DNA from 3 places in the Candidatus Symbiopectobacterium sp. NZEC127 genome. Region 1 is predicted to be linked to each of the others. Evidence: predicted binding sites of a transcription regulator. Region 1 holds the regulator's gene; each other region holds the start of a gene.
The links. The regulator sigma-54, encoded in region 1, starts transcription at its own class of promoters, with help from an activator protein. The targets are predictions, from matches to a motif close to GTTGGCACANNTTTCGCTNT.
Positions count from the first base shown of each region.

Region 2: a site for sigma-54 is predicted at 1,730-1,749, ahead of glnK (P-II family nitrogen regulator). Genes of this name have one in related genera too.
Region 3: a site for sigma-54 is predicted at 821-840, ahead of glnA (glutamate--ammonia ligase). Genes of this name have one in related genera too.

Region 1 is NZ_JAGFPG010000002.1:62,897-67,450, reverse strand. It holds gene lptC (LPS export ABC transporter periplasmic protein LptC) at 1-27, shown strand, start outside; gene lptA (lipopolysaccharide ABC transporter substrate-binding protein LptA) at 8-586, shown strand; gene lptB (LPS export ABC transporter ATP-binding protein) at 590-1,315, shown strand; gene rpoN (RNA polymerase factor sigma-54) at 1,367-2,800, shown strand; gene hpf (ribosome hibernation promoting factor) at 2,824-3,111, shown strand; gene ptsN (PTS IIA-like nitrogen regulatory protein PtsN) at 3,202-3,675, shown strand; gene rapZ (RNase adapter RapZ) at 3,789-4,554, shown strand, end outside.
Region 2 is NZ_JAGFPG010000004.1:219,830-224,383, reverse strand. It holds gene amtB (ammonium transporter AmtB) at 1-1,287, opposite strand, end outside; gene glnK (P-II family nitrogen regulator) at 1,321-1,659, opposite strand; gene J5069_RS16705 (SmdB family multidrug efflux ABC transporter permease/ATP-binding protein) at 1,961-3,739, opposite strand; gene J5069_RS16700 (SmdA family multidrug ABC transporter permease/ATP-binding protein) at 3,732-4,554, opposite strand, start outside.
Region 3 is NZ_JAGFPG010000006.1:17,685-22,238, reverse strand. It holds gene typA (ribosome-dependent GTPase TypA) at 1-548, opposite strand, end outside; gene glnA (glutamate--ammonia ligase) at 920-2,329, shown strand; gene J5069_RS18950 (hypothetical protein) at 2,347-2,517, shown strand; gene glnL (nitrogen regulation protein NR(II)) at 2,568-3,617, shown strand; gene glnG (nitrogen regulation protein NR(I)) at 3,626-4,554, shown strand, end outside.

The DNA of each region.
Region 1 (4,554 bases):
ACCTCTTATGAAATTCAACACCAATAATGCCTGGCGTCACGCAGCCATTGCCAGCGCCCTGTTAGCAGCAAGCCTGCCTGCCCTTGCTGTGACAGGAGACACCAGTCAGCCGATTCACATTGATTCCGCGCAGCAGTCATTGGACATGCAGGGCAATACGGTCACCTTTACCGGCAATGTCACGGTCAAACAAGGCACCATCGACGTGAAGGCCGAAAAAGTCGTGGTCACGCGCCCACAGGAATCGCAGGGCCAGGAAGTGATCGAGGCCTTTGGTAATCCGGTCACGTTCTTCCAGATGCAAGATAACGGCAAACCGGTGAAAGGCCGTGCACAGAAAGTGCGCTATGAACTGGCGCAGGACAAGATCACACTGACGGGTAATGCGTATCTGGAACAACTGGATAGCAACGTGAAAGGCGATCGCATCACCTATCTGGTGAAACAGCAGCAGATGGAAGCGGTGGGCGATAAAGGCGGGCGCGTCACCACCGTGCTGGTGCCCTCGCAGTTACAGGAAAAGAACGGCAAGGCCGCCGCACCCTCGTCTCAAAAAGCCAAGCAGCAACCACAGGCAACTGAATAACCTATGGCAACATTAATCGCAGAAAACCTGGCGAAGGCCTACAAGGGCCGTCGCGTGGTCGAAAACGTAAGTTTAACGGTCAACTCCGGTGAAATCGTCGGGTTGCTCGGGCCGAATGGTGCGGGAAAAACCACGACATTCTATATGGTTGTCGGCATTGTCCAGCGCGATTCCGGGCGGATCGTGATTGATGATGAAGAGATAAGCTTGCTGCCGTTGCATGAACGCGCACGCCGCGGTATCGGCTATCTGCCGCAGGAAGCCTCGATTTTTCGCCGTTTGAGCGTCTATGACAACCTGATGGCCGTCTTGCAGATTCGCAAAGACCTGACGCCGGAGCAGCAGGACGATCGCGCCAATGAGTTAATGGAAGAATTCCATATTATTCATTTACGCGATAGTCTGGGACAATCACTGTCCGGCGGCGAACGTCGTCGCGTAGAGATCGCCCGCGCACTGGCGGCCAATCCCAAATTCATTTTGCTGGATGAACCGTTTGCCGGTGTCGATCCAATTTCGGTGCTCGACATAAAAAAAATCATTGAGCATCTGCGAGACAGCGGCCTGGGCGTACTGATTACCGATCACAACGTGCGTGAAACGTTGGACGTGTGCGAACGCGCCTATATCGTCAGTCAGGGACAGCTGATTTCCCACGGCTCACCCAGCGAAATCCTGGCGGATGAGCAGGTGAAACGCGTCTATCTGGGCGAAGGCTTCCGACTTTGATACTGTAACGTTTGCAATGGGCGTTCCATTTAAGGGAAAGTGACACGAGTTATGAAGCAAGGTTTGCAACTCAGGCTAAGTCAACAACTGGCCATGACGCCACAACTTCAGCAGGCGATTCGTCTGCTTCAGTTGTCTACGCTTGAACTCCAGCAGGAAATCCAACAAGCGCTGGAAAGCAACCCGTTGCTTGAACAAACCGACAGCCACGATGAAATCGATGCTCAGGAAACGAGCGACAGTGAATCACTAGACACATGCGAAGCCCTTGAGCAGAAAGACATGCCGGAAGAGCTGCCGCTGGACGCCACCTGGGATGAAATCTACTCCGCAGGCACGCCCTCGGGCACCGGCACCGATTACCGCGATGAAGAACTGCCGGTCTATCAGGGTGAAACCACGCAAACGTTGCAGGATTACCTGATGTGGCAGGTGGAGTTGACGCCGTTTTCCGACACCGATGCGGCCATCGCTACCTCGATTGTTGATGCGGTGGACACCACCGGCTATCTGACCGTTCCGCTGGAAGACATCCTCGAAAGCATTGGCGACGATGACCTGACGATTGAGGAAGTGGAAGCGGTGTTAAAACGCGTGCAACGTTTTGACCCGGTCGGCGTGGCAGCGCGTGATTTGCGCGATTGCCTGCAAGTCCAACTGTCTCAGTTTGCCCCCGAAACCCCGTGGCTGGCGGAAGCCAAGCTTATCGTCAACGAATACCTCGACCTTCTGGCCAACCATGATTTTCGTGCACTGATCCGCGCAAGCCGGATCAAAGAGGATGCGCTGAAAGAGGCGCTGGCGTTGATTCAGTCACTCGATCCGCGTCCGGGGCAATCGATCAATACCGGCGAGTCGGAGTATGTGATCCCCGACGTGCTGGTGCGTAAACATCAAGATCGCTGGGTGGTGGAACTCAATACCGACAGCGTGCCGCGCCTGCAAGTCAACCAGCAGTATGCCGCACTGGGCCACAGCGCGCGTAACGACAGTGACAGCCAGTTTATCCGCAGCCACCTGCAAGAGGCGCGCTGGCTGATAAAAAGCCTGGAGAGCCGCAACGATACGCTGCTCAAGGTCACACGCTGCATTGTGGAACAACAGCAGGATTTCTTTGAGAAAGGGGAAGAGTTTATGAAACCCATGGTGCTGGCGGATATCGCTCAGGCTGTGGATATGCATGAATCCACTATCTCACGCGTCACAACCCAGAAATTTCTTCACAGCCCACGTGGCATTTTCGAACTAAAATATTTCTTCTCCAGCCATGTAAATACCGACAGCGGCGGTGAGGCGTCATCCACTGCCATTCGGGCGCTGGTGAAAAAATTGATCGCGGCGGAAAACCCCGGCAAACCCTTGAGCGACAGCAAGCTGACAACGCTGCTTTCCGATCAGGGAATCATTGTCGCGCGGCGTACCGTGGCAAAGTACCGAGAGTCTTTATCCATCCCGCCGTCAAACCAGCGTAAGCAGTTGGTTTGATTTCTACAGAGAAGGAAGACGCTATGCAGCTGAATATCACCGGACACCACATCGAAATCACACCCGCATTACGCGAGTTCGTTAACACAAAATTTGCCAAGCTGGAGCAATACTTTGATCGCATCAACCAGATCAACGTGGTGCTCAAGGTGGAGAAAGTGGAGCAGATTGCCGATGCTACTCTGTTCGTTAATGGCGGTGAACTGCATGCCACATCCGAATCTGAAGACATGTATGCCGCCATCGATCTGTTGATCGACAAACTGGCGCGTCAGTTAAATAAACACAAGGACAAACTCAAACAGCACTGATCGTCATCTCCGCCTCAGGGCGCAGGGAATACGCCTCTGGCACAGCGTCAGAGGCGTGAAGAGATGAGCGGGCCGTTAAGTGAAAACACCATGAATAACGATCCCATTTTGCAACTCAGCGCGGTATTACGCCAAGAGTGCACCCGCAGCACCGTTCATTGCCAAAGCAAGAAACGGGCGTTGGAAATCATCAGCGAATTGGCAGCCAGGCAGTTAAACCTGCCGACGCCGCTGATCTTCGAGGCATTGCTGACGCGTGAGAGAATGGGCAGTACCGGTATTGGCGGCGGTATCGCGATCCCACACGGAAAACTCGATGATGATAACGCCTTGGGTGCCACCGGGGTCTTTATCCAACTTGAACAGCCGATATCCTTTGATGCTATTGATAATCAAGGGGTAGACTTGCTTTTTGCCTTGCTGGTTCCCGCAGAACAATGTAAAACCCATCTACATACGCTATCACTTGTCGCCAAACGCCTGGCTGACAAAAGTGTGTGTCGGCGTTTACGGGCCGCGCAGAGTGACGAAGAGCTGTACCAAATTATGATTGAAGGGGATTAATCCCCGGTAGAAAACGCGCGACATTCAGACATTCGCGCTACGATGTGCGTCACAGATGAATCACTCGGTCAGGGTGTAACAAAAGAAGGCAATAGCCGGAGGGGAGTCGTCGGATGGTGCTGATGATTGTCAGTGGTCGCTCAGGTTCAGGAAAATCTGTGGCCCTGCGCGCCCTGGAAGATATGGGGTTTTATTGCGTGGACAACCTGCCCGTGGTGTTGCTGCCGGAACTGGCAAACACGCTGGCACAACGCGATATCTCGGCAGCGGTCAGCATTGACGTGCGCAATATGCCAGAATCGCCGGAAATCTTCGAGCACGCCATGGATCAGCTGCCGCCCAGTTTTGCGCCGCAACTGCTGTTTCTGGATGCCGATCGCAACACTCTGATTCGCCGTTACAGCGACACACGCCGTTTGCACCCCCTTTCCAGCAAAAATCTCTCGCTGGAAAGCGCCATCGATGAAGAGAACGATTTGCTGGAACCGTTGCGTTCTCGCGCCGATCTGATCATCGATACCTCAGAAATGTCAGTGCATGAACTGGCGGAAATGCTGCGTACCCGGCTGCTGGGCAAACGCGAGCGTGAACTGACCATGGTGTTCGAATCCTTTGGTTACAAGCACGGCATTCCTATCGATGCGGATTACGTGTTCGATGTGCGCTTCCTGCCTAACCCCCACTGGGATCCGAAATTACGTCCGATGACCGGGCTGGACAAGCCGGTTGCCGCGTTCCTCGATCGCCATACGGAAGTACACAATTTTATTTACCAGACGCGCAGCTATCTGGAACTGTGGCTGCCCATGCTGGAAACCAACAACCGCAGCTACCTGACGGTGGCTATTGGCTGTACCGGCGGCAAGCACCGTTCCGTCT
Region 2 (4,554 bases), on a different contig from region 1:
GTTGTAAGCGTTTTCGCCGTGGCTGTTAACATCCAGGCCTTCACGCTCTTGTTCTTCCGGTATACGCAGGCCAACGGCCAGGTCTGCCACTTTGAACGCGATGAAGGCAGCAACGCCGGACCAGATGAACGCAACGATCACGCTGAACAGCTGCACCCAAACCTGGTGCGCCATGGTAACGCCTTCTGCGTAGCCGGTGCCGCCCAGAGACGCGGAGGTGAATACCCCGGTCAGGATACAACCGACGATGCCGCACACGCCGTGCACACCGAACACGTCACACGGGTCATCCACGCGCAGCCATTTTTTCAGTACCGTCACGCCCCACAGGCCAGCGAAACCACCGACCAGACCAATAATCAGCGCACCACCGACGCCCACGGTTCCCGCGGCGGGTGTGATAGCAACCAGACCCGCGATACAGCCGGAACAGGCACCCAGCAGAGAAGGCTTACCACGTGCCATCCACTCACCGATAACCCATGCCAGAATCGCACCCGCAGTCGCAACGACGGTGTTCAGGAAAGCCAGACCGGCAATTTCGTTCGCGGCAGCAGCAGAGCCTGCGTTAAAGCCGAACCAACCGATATAGAGGATCGCCGTACCGGTAAACACCATCGGCAGGTTGTGCGGCTTGAAGGCTTCTTTACCGAAACCAGCACGTTTGCCCAGCAGATAAGCACCGGTCAACCCCGCAACCGCGGCATTGATGTGCACCACAGTACCGCCTGCAAAGTCCAGCGCGCCATCGGCCGCCAGGAAACCGCCGCCCCATACCATGTGCGTCAACGGCAGGTAGGAGAACGTCAGCCAGATAGCCGCGAAAATCAGCACCGCAGAGAAACGGATACGTTCAGCAATCGCACCGACCACCAGCGCGACAGTGATACAGGCAAAGGAAGCCTGGAACGCGACGTGAATCAGTTGATAAATAGTGCCAGATTGCGATTTCAGCTCGATGCCTTTGAGCATGAACATATCCAGGCCGCCAAAGAAGGCATTACCGGTCGCAAAGGCCATGCTGTACCCGTAGATAACCCACAGCACGCACACCATGGCAAACGTTACGGTCACCTGCGTCAGCATGGAGAGCACGTTCTTGGAGCGAATCAGGCCGCCGTAAAACAGCGCAATGCCGGGCAGCGTCATGAACAGGACCAACGCGGTACAAATCATCATAAAAGCGTTATCCGCTTTATCGATTGCCGGTGTATCAGCGGCCATTGCCAGCGACGGAAGTAACGCTGCGGCGGCAAGGCCTAATAATGAAGAGACACGTATTTTCATTTTCATCCATCCCAATTTTTCGTCAGCCAGGCATTACAGTGCGGCGTCGTCAGTTTCGCCCGTACGAATACGGATAACGCGTTGCAGTTCAGCAACAAAAATCTTACCGTCGCCAATTTTACCGGTGTAAGCCGCCTTACTAATCACATCAACGACTTCATCAACCTGATCGTCAGCGATGGCAATATCAATTTTCACTTTCGGCAAAAAGTTGACGCTATATTCAGCGCCGCGATACAGCTCGGCATGGCCTTTCTGGCGTCCAAATCCCTTCACCTCAGTGACGGTGAGCCCCTGGATGCCGACAGAAGATAAGGCTTCACGCACATCTTCCAGCTTGAATGGTTTTATCACCACAGTAACCAGTTTCATTATCTTCCCCTTACCAATTGAGTTCAGACTTACGCCCGCCACCATTTCGAATAACCTTCACGACAGGGATAAAGCAAAGGCTGTGCCACAAATGAAAGGAACCGATAATTGCGCGGGGAAATAACGTGGAACACGGCTGGCGAAGTAAAAGGAAAGGATAAAGATGTGATGTTGCGCACAGGTCACGCACCCATTTGGTGCATGACGCGTAATTGCGGTGCATGACATGGAAAAATGAAAATCATCTGCCTGTTGATGGTGCGCGGATAAAAAACGACAGCGACAGGCAGTGTGTCTTTTGTCAGACGACGGAAACCGGTTCATCCTCGCTGGCAGCCAACTCCTGCCCCGCCAGTTGCAGTTGATACATCTGGTAGTAACGCCCGCGACGTTGCAGTAATTGCTCGTGTGCGCCCTGCTCTACCGTTTCACCATGATGTAGCACCAGTATGTTGTCAGCCTCGACCACGGTGGAAAGACGATGCGCAATCACCACCAGCGTGGTGTGGTGACGGATAAGACGCAATGCGCGCTGAACCGCTTGCTCGGTGCCGGAATCAATGTTGGCCGTCGCTTCGTCGAGAATCAGTATTTTGGGCGGTTTCACCAGCACGCGGGCCAGAGAAAGGAGCTGCTTCTGCCCGACAGAAAGCGTATTACCTTGCTCGCCGATGGTGGTGTGTATGCCCTCGGGCAGTGCCGTTGCCAGCGCAGTGAGCTGCACAATCTCCAGCACGCGCCACACATCCGCTTCAGGAATATCACGCCCCAGCGTAACGTTGGTATAGAGTGAATCCGCCAGAACCATGGGGTCTTGTTGCACCATTGCGACATTTTGTCGTAATACCTGATGGGATAACGACGTCAGCGGACGGCCATCGAGACGAATTTCCCCTTCATCCGGCTGATAATACCCCATCAGCAAACTCGCTAACGTGCTCTTGCCGCTGCCGGTGTGCCCCACCAACGCCACAAAGCCGCGCGCTGGCACCTGCATGCTGATATGGTTCAGGACACGCTGATTATCCCGGTAGGCAAAAGAAACGTTGTCCATCTCGATGCTGCCCGCCGCTAATGGGCGTGTATCTTCGCCGTAGGACTGCTGTACCGCATCCATCAGTTCAAAGATACGCTCACCGGCCACCACCGCCTGCTGTAACATGGACTGCTGGGTGGTCAGCGCAATCAGCGGCTCGTTAAGACGCCCCAGATAGCTGATAAAGGCATAGAGCACGCCAACGCCTACCGTGCCCACCGAGCTGAAACCAAACTGAATCAACAGCCCGCACAGCACCATGGCGGAAAACAGGCTCAATAGCGGGCGCAACAGCACGCCATCCAGACGCAGCGTCTGCATCCGCGCCTGGAAATGCGCACGGCTTGAGGCCCCCAGTTTGTCACCAAAGCGCGACTGTTGGCGGAACTGCTGGATCACCGACATGCCCGAGATCGCTTCATTGAAACCATCATTAATGTCCGCCAGATAGCGGCGCAGTCGCCGCACAATCGGCGTACTGAAATGCTGGTAGACCGCCATCACGATAGCCACTGCGGGAAATATCATCACGGCAATCAGCGCCATGCGCCAATCAAGGGTGAACATGGCGACCAGCATCGCACCGATCAGCGCCATGCTGCGCAGCACAGTAGAAACCACGGTGACATACAGGTCGCGCACCACTTCGGTATCGTTGGTTACGCGGGAAATCAGTTGCCCCACCGGTTGCGTATCAAAGGTACTTAACGGTTGGCGCAGCGCGGCATCCATCACATCAATACGCAACTGTTGCACTACCCCGACCGCAACGCGGTTGAACAGCAGCGATTGCACATAATGCAATAGCGCGGCGGACAATTGCAGCAGGATGTAAACCGCCGCCAAGCCCCCCGCCATTGCCAGAGGAATATTGCCTTTTGCTACCAGATGATCGATGAAATAGCTCACCAGCGCGGGTCCAGCCACCTCGGCCGCCGCCGCCACCCAGAGCATCACCACGCCCAACAACAGGGATTTCCGCCACGGGGAACCATACGCCAACAGCCGCTTTAACGTCGGCCATAACTGCTTTGCGTTAGCCAATTGTCATCTCTCCCTTGACCGGCTCTTCATCCAGCGCCGCCTCTAACTGCTGATAGCGAAACATGTCGCGATACCACCCGGCTTGCGACGCTAACGCGCCATGGTTGCCGCGCTGCGCCACGCTACCCTGCTGCAAAACCAGAATTTCGTCGGCTTCGGTGAGGGCAGAAAGACGGTGCGCGCTGATAATCAGGGTGCGTTTCTCCCCCCAACGTTTCAGGTTTTGCAAAATGTGGTGCTCGGTGCGCCCATCAACCGCCGACAGCGCATCATCAAGGACCAAGATCTCCGCGTCCAGCAGCAGCGCGCGCGCAATGGCAATACGCTGTTTTTGTCCACCGGAAAGCATCACGCCGCGCTCACCCACTTGCGTTTCATAGCCTTGCGGTAAGCGCGTAATGTCGTCATGGACGCTGGCCAGACGTGCAGCATGTTGAATCTGCGCCAGCGTGGCACCGGGGTTGCCGAGTGCAATATTGTTCGCCACCGTGTCAGAGAATAAAAATGGCGTTTGCCCGACCACCGCAAAACGTTGGCGCTGGCTATCCAGATTCAGCGTCGCGAGTGGGAGACCATGAAAACGAATCTCGCCGTCATCAAGATCGTAATGGCGCAGGATCAAGGCCAACAGCGTACTTTTACCAGAACCGGTGGGGCCACACAGTCCCAGCATGTTGCCCGGCGCGAGCGTGAACGCCACCCGGTCGAGCACCGGACGCGACTGTTGCGGATAAGCAAAGGCGTGAATATCAACCTCCAGGCTACCGCGGCCCGGTGGCAGTGATGCTTCACCGTCTGCTACCACCGGGGCTTCA
Region 3 (4,554 bases), on a different contig from region 1:
ATGTCTTCCGCCATGTCTTCGTGATCCAAACCGGAGGTACCCATCAACGCAGACGCGTAAACGATAGGGAAGTCCAGTTGTTCATCAGTTGCACCCAAGTTGACGAACAGATCGAACACCTGATCGACGACCCAGTCAGGGCGCGCGCCCGGACGGTCAACTTTGTTGATGACCACAATCGGTTTCAGGCCATAGGCAAAAGCTTTTTGGGTAACGAAACGGGTCTGGGGCATCGGGCCGTCCATTGCGTCTACCAGCAGCAGCACTGAATCGACCATGGACATTACACGCTCCACTTCACCACCGAAATCGGCGTGTCCTGGGGTGTCAACGATATTGATACGGTAATCTCTCCAGTTAATGGCAGTGTTCTTCGCCAGAATGGTGATACCGCGTTCTTTTTCCAGATCGTTGGAATCCATAACGCGCTCGGTGGCGTCATTTCGTTCACCCAATGTTCCAGATTGTTGTAGCAGCTTGTCAACCAGGGTTGTTTTCCCATGGTCAACGTGCGCAATAATAGCAATGTTACGCAAATTCTCGATCACAGCTTTGCCTCAGGCATTTAGAAATAGCGCGCTATTGTACACGGATTAAGCGAGGGACCAAACAAGATCACACTCCTAAGCGATAAACAACCCAGGGGTGCTTGCTTTGTGATCCCTTTCACGGTGCAACGGCGCAGAGAAAGTAAACAAACGCACACAAACAGTGCACTATTTTGGTGATTATGAACCATAATAGTGCAACGAACGCTAATGGTGCAGGCACTGCCTTCAACGAAAGCCTGAAAACAACGCCTCCCAACCACATGTGTAGAGTTGGCATGATTTTAGCTTAAACCCTATTACGGTAACAAACATCATTCCATAACGATATTCGTTCCACGACGATAAATGACAAATCGGGAGATCCAAGTATGTCCGCAGAACATGTTTTGACGATGCTGAACGAACACGACGTTAAATTCGTCGACTTACGCTTTACCGACACCAAGGGTAAAGAGCAGCACGTCACCATTCCAGCTCACCAGGTTAGCGCTGACTTCTTCGAAGAAGGCAAAATGTTCGACGGCTCCTCTATTGGTGGCTGGAAAGGTATCAACGAATCCGACATGGTACTGATGCCTGACGCGAGCACCGCAGTACTGGACCCGTTCTATGAAGACACGACGCTGATCATTCGTTGTGACATTCTGGAACCGAACACCATGCAAGGTTACGATCGCGACCCGCGCTCCATCGCAAAACGCGCTGAAGAGTACCTGCGTTCCACCGGTATCGCGGATACCGTTCTGTTTGGGCCAGAACCTGAATTCTTCCTGTTTGACGACATCCGTTTCGGCAGCAGCATCTCCGGCTCTCACGTTGCTATCGATGATATCGAAGGCGCATGGAACTCCGGCACCAAATACGAAGGCGGCAACAAAGGCCACCGTCCGGCAGTGAAAGGCGGCTACTTCCCGGTTCCGCCGGTTGACTCCGCTCAGGATATCCGCTCCCAGATGTGTCAGGTAATGGAGCAAATGGGCCTGGTCGTTGAAGCTCACCACCACGAAGTGGCGACTGCTGGTCAGAACGAAGTGGCAACCCGCTTCAACACCATGACCAAAAAAGCGGACGAAATTCAGATCTACAAATACGTTGTTCACAACGTAGCGCACGCTTACGGCAAAACCGCCACCTTTATGCCGAAACCGATGTTCGGTGACAACGGCTCTGGCATGCACTGCCACATGTCCCTGTCCAAAGGCGGCACCAACAAATTCTCCGGCGACAAATACGCTGGCCTGTCTGAAGAAGCACTGTTCTACATCGGCGGTGTCATCAAACATGCTAAAGCGATCAACGCCCTGTCTAACCCGACCACCAACTCTTATAAGCGTCTGGTCCCGGGTTATGAAGCTCCGGTAATGCTGGCGTACTCCGCACGTAACCGTTCTGCTTCTATCCGTATCCCGTTCGTTTCCAGCCCGAAAGCAGCACGTATCGAAGTGCGCTTCCCGGACCCGGCGGCTAACCCGTACCTGTGCTTTGCCGCACTGCTGATGGCCGGTCTGGATGGTATCAAGAACAAGATCCACCCTGGCGATGCCATGGACAAAAACCTGTACGATCTGCCGCCGGAAGAAGCGAATGAAATCCCACAGGTTGCAGGCTCTCTGGAAGAAGCACTGAACGCGCTGGACGCTGACCGTGCATTCCTGACGGCAGGCGGCGTGTTCACTGACGACGCTATCGATGCTTACATCGGTCTGCGCCGTGAAGAGAACGATCGCGTTCGCATGACGCCGCACCCGGTTGAGTTCGAACTGTACTACAGCGTTTAATCAACGACTGCGTACCTATGATTTACCTCGGCGTGGTGGGCGTGCTGAACCCTGCCATGACCGAGCATCAACAGAATTATAAGAAGTTTGTTTTTGTTGCCGTGGAAACTTTTCAGCCCATCTTCGGATGGGCTTTTTTCACCATCGGCCTTATTTCTTTATCATCAATATTGGCCGTTGCGACGTAACATCCATCATCTACACTACAATGCACCGCGAGGGTGCAGGAGTCTGCGTTATGGCAACAGGCACGCTGCCCGATGCTGGGCAGATCCTCAATTCTTTGATCAATAGTATTTTATTGCTGGATAACGATCTGGCAATCCACTATTCCAATCCGGCTGCCCAGCAGTTGCTGGCGCAAAGTTCACGTAAATTGGCGGGAACACCGTTGCCGGATCTGCTCAGCTATTTTTCGCTAAATATTGAGCTGATGCGCGAAAGCCTCAACGCGGGTCAAGGATTTACGGATAACGAAGTGACTATCGTTGTCGATGGCAGAGCACACATCATGTCGCTCACCGCACAACGCATTCAACACAGTTTTATCCTGTTGGAGATGGCGCCGATGGACAACCAGCGCCGCCTCAGCCAGGAACAATTACAACACTCTCAGCAGCAGGCAGCACGTGATTTGGTGCGCGGCCTGGCGCATGAAATCAAGAATCCGCTCGGCGGATTGCGCGGCGCAGCACAACTGTTGGCCAAAGCGCTGCCCGACCCGGCGCTGACAGAATACACCAAAGTGATCATTGAGCAGGCCGATCGCCTGCGCAATCTGGTGGACCGGTTATTAGGGCCGCAGCAGCCGGGTTTACACGTCACACAAAGCATTCATCAGGTGGTTGAGCGCGTCTGCAAGTTGGTCTCGTTGGAAAAACCCGACAACGTGACGCTGGTGAAAGATTACGATCCCAGCCTGCCAGAGCTGACCCATGACCCAGACCAGATTGAGCAAGTGCTGTTGAACATTACCCGCAATGCGCTACAGGCGCTGGGTAAAGAAGGCGGCACCATCACGCTGCGCACGCGCACCGCTTTTCAACTCACGCTGCACGGCGTGCGTTATCGCCTGGCGGCGCGTATTGATATCGAAGACGATGGCCCAGGCGTACCCGCTCAGCTGCAAGACACGCTGTTTTACCCGATGGTAAGCGGTCGCGAAGGGGGCACCGGGCTGGGATTATCTATCGCGCGCAGCCTGATCGATCAGCATTCGGGAAAAATTGAATTTAACAGTTGGCCAGGCCATACCGAATTCTCGGTTTACCTGCCCATTCGCCAGTGAGGTTCACGATGCAACGAGGGATAGTCTGGATTGTCGATGACGATAGCTCCATCCGTTGGGTGCTGGAGCGCGCGCTCACTGGGGCGGGGTTAACCTGTGCCACCTTTGATAACGGAAATCAGGCGCTGCACGCGCTGGCAACCCAAACGCCGGATGTGCTGCTGTCCGATATCCGCATGCCGGGTATGGACGGTCTGGCGCTGCTGCAACAGATCAAACAGCGTCATCCGATGCTGCCGGTGATTATTATGACCGCGCACTCCGATCTGGATGCGGCAGTAAGCGCTTACCAACAGGGCGCATTTGATTATCTGCCCAAGCCGTTCGATATCGACGAGGCCGTCGCCTTGGTTGAACGTGCGATCAGCCACTATCTTGAACAGCAGCAGCCGGTCCGCGCGCAACCGCTCAATGGCCCCACCACCGATATCATTGGTGAAGCGCCTGCCATGCAGGATGTGTTCCGCATTATTGGCAGACTCTCCCGCTCATCCATTAGCGTGCTGATCAACGGGGAATCAGGAACCGGTAAAGAACTGGTGGCACATGCGCTGCATCGCCACAGTCCGCGCGCCAAAGCACCGTTTATCGCTTTGAATATGGCGGCCATCCCCAAGGATCTGATCGAATCAGAGCTGTTTGGTCACGAAAAAGGGGCATTTACCGGCGCGAACCAGATTCGCCAGGGACGCTTTGAGCAGGCCGATGGCGGCACCCTGTTTCTGGATGAAATCGGCGATATGCCGCTGGATGTGCAAACGCGGCTGTTGCGCGTATTGGCTGACGGGCAGTTCTACCGCGTCGGTGGCTATGCGGCGGTGAAAGTAGATGTGCGTATCATCGCTGCTACCCACCAGAACCTGGAACTGCGCGTTCAGGAAGGTAAATTTCGCGAAGACCTGTTTCACCGCCTCAATGTAATTCGCGTCCATCTACC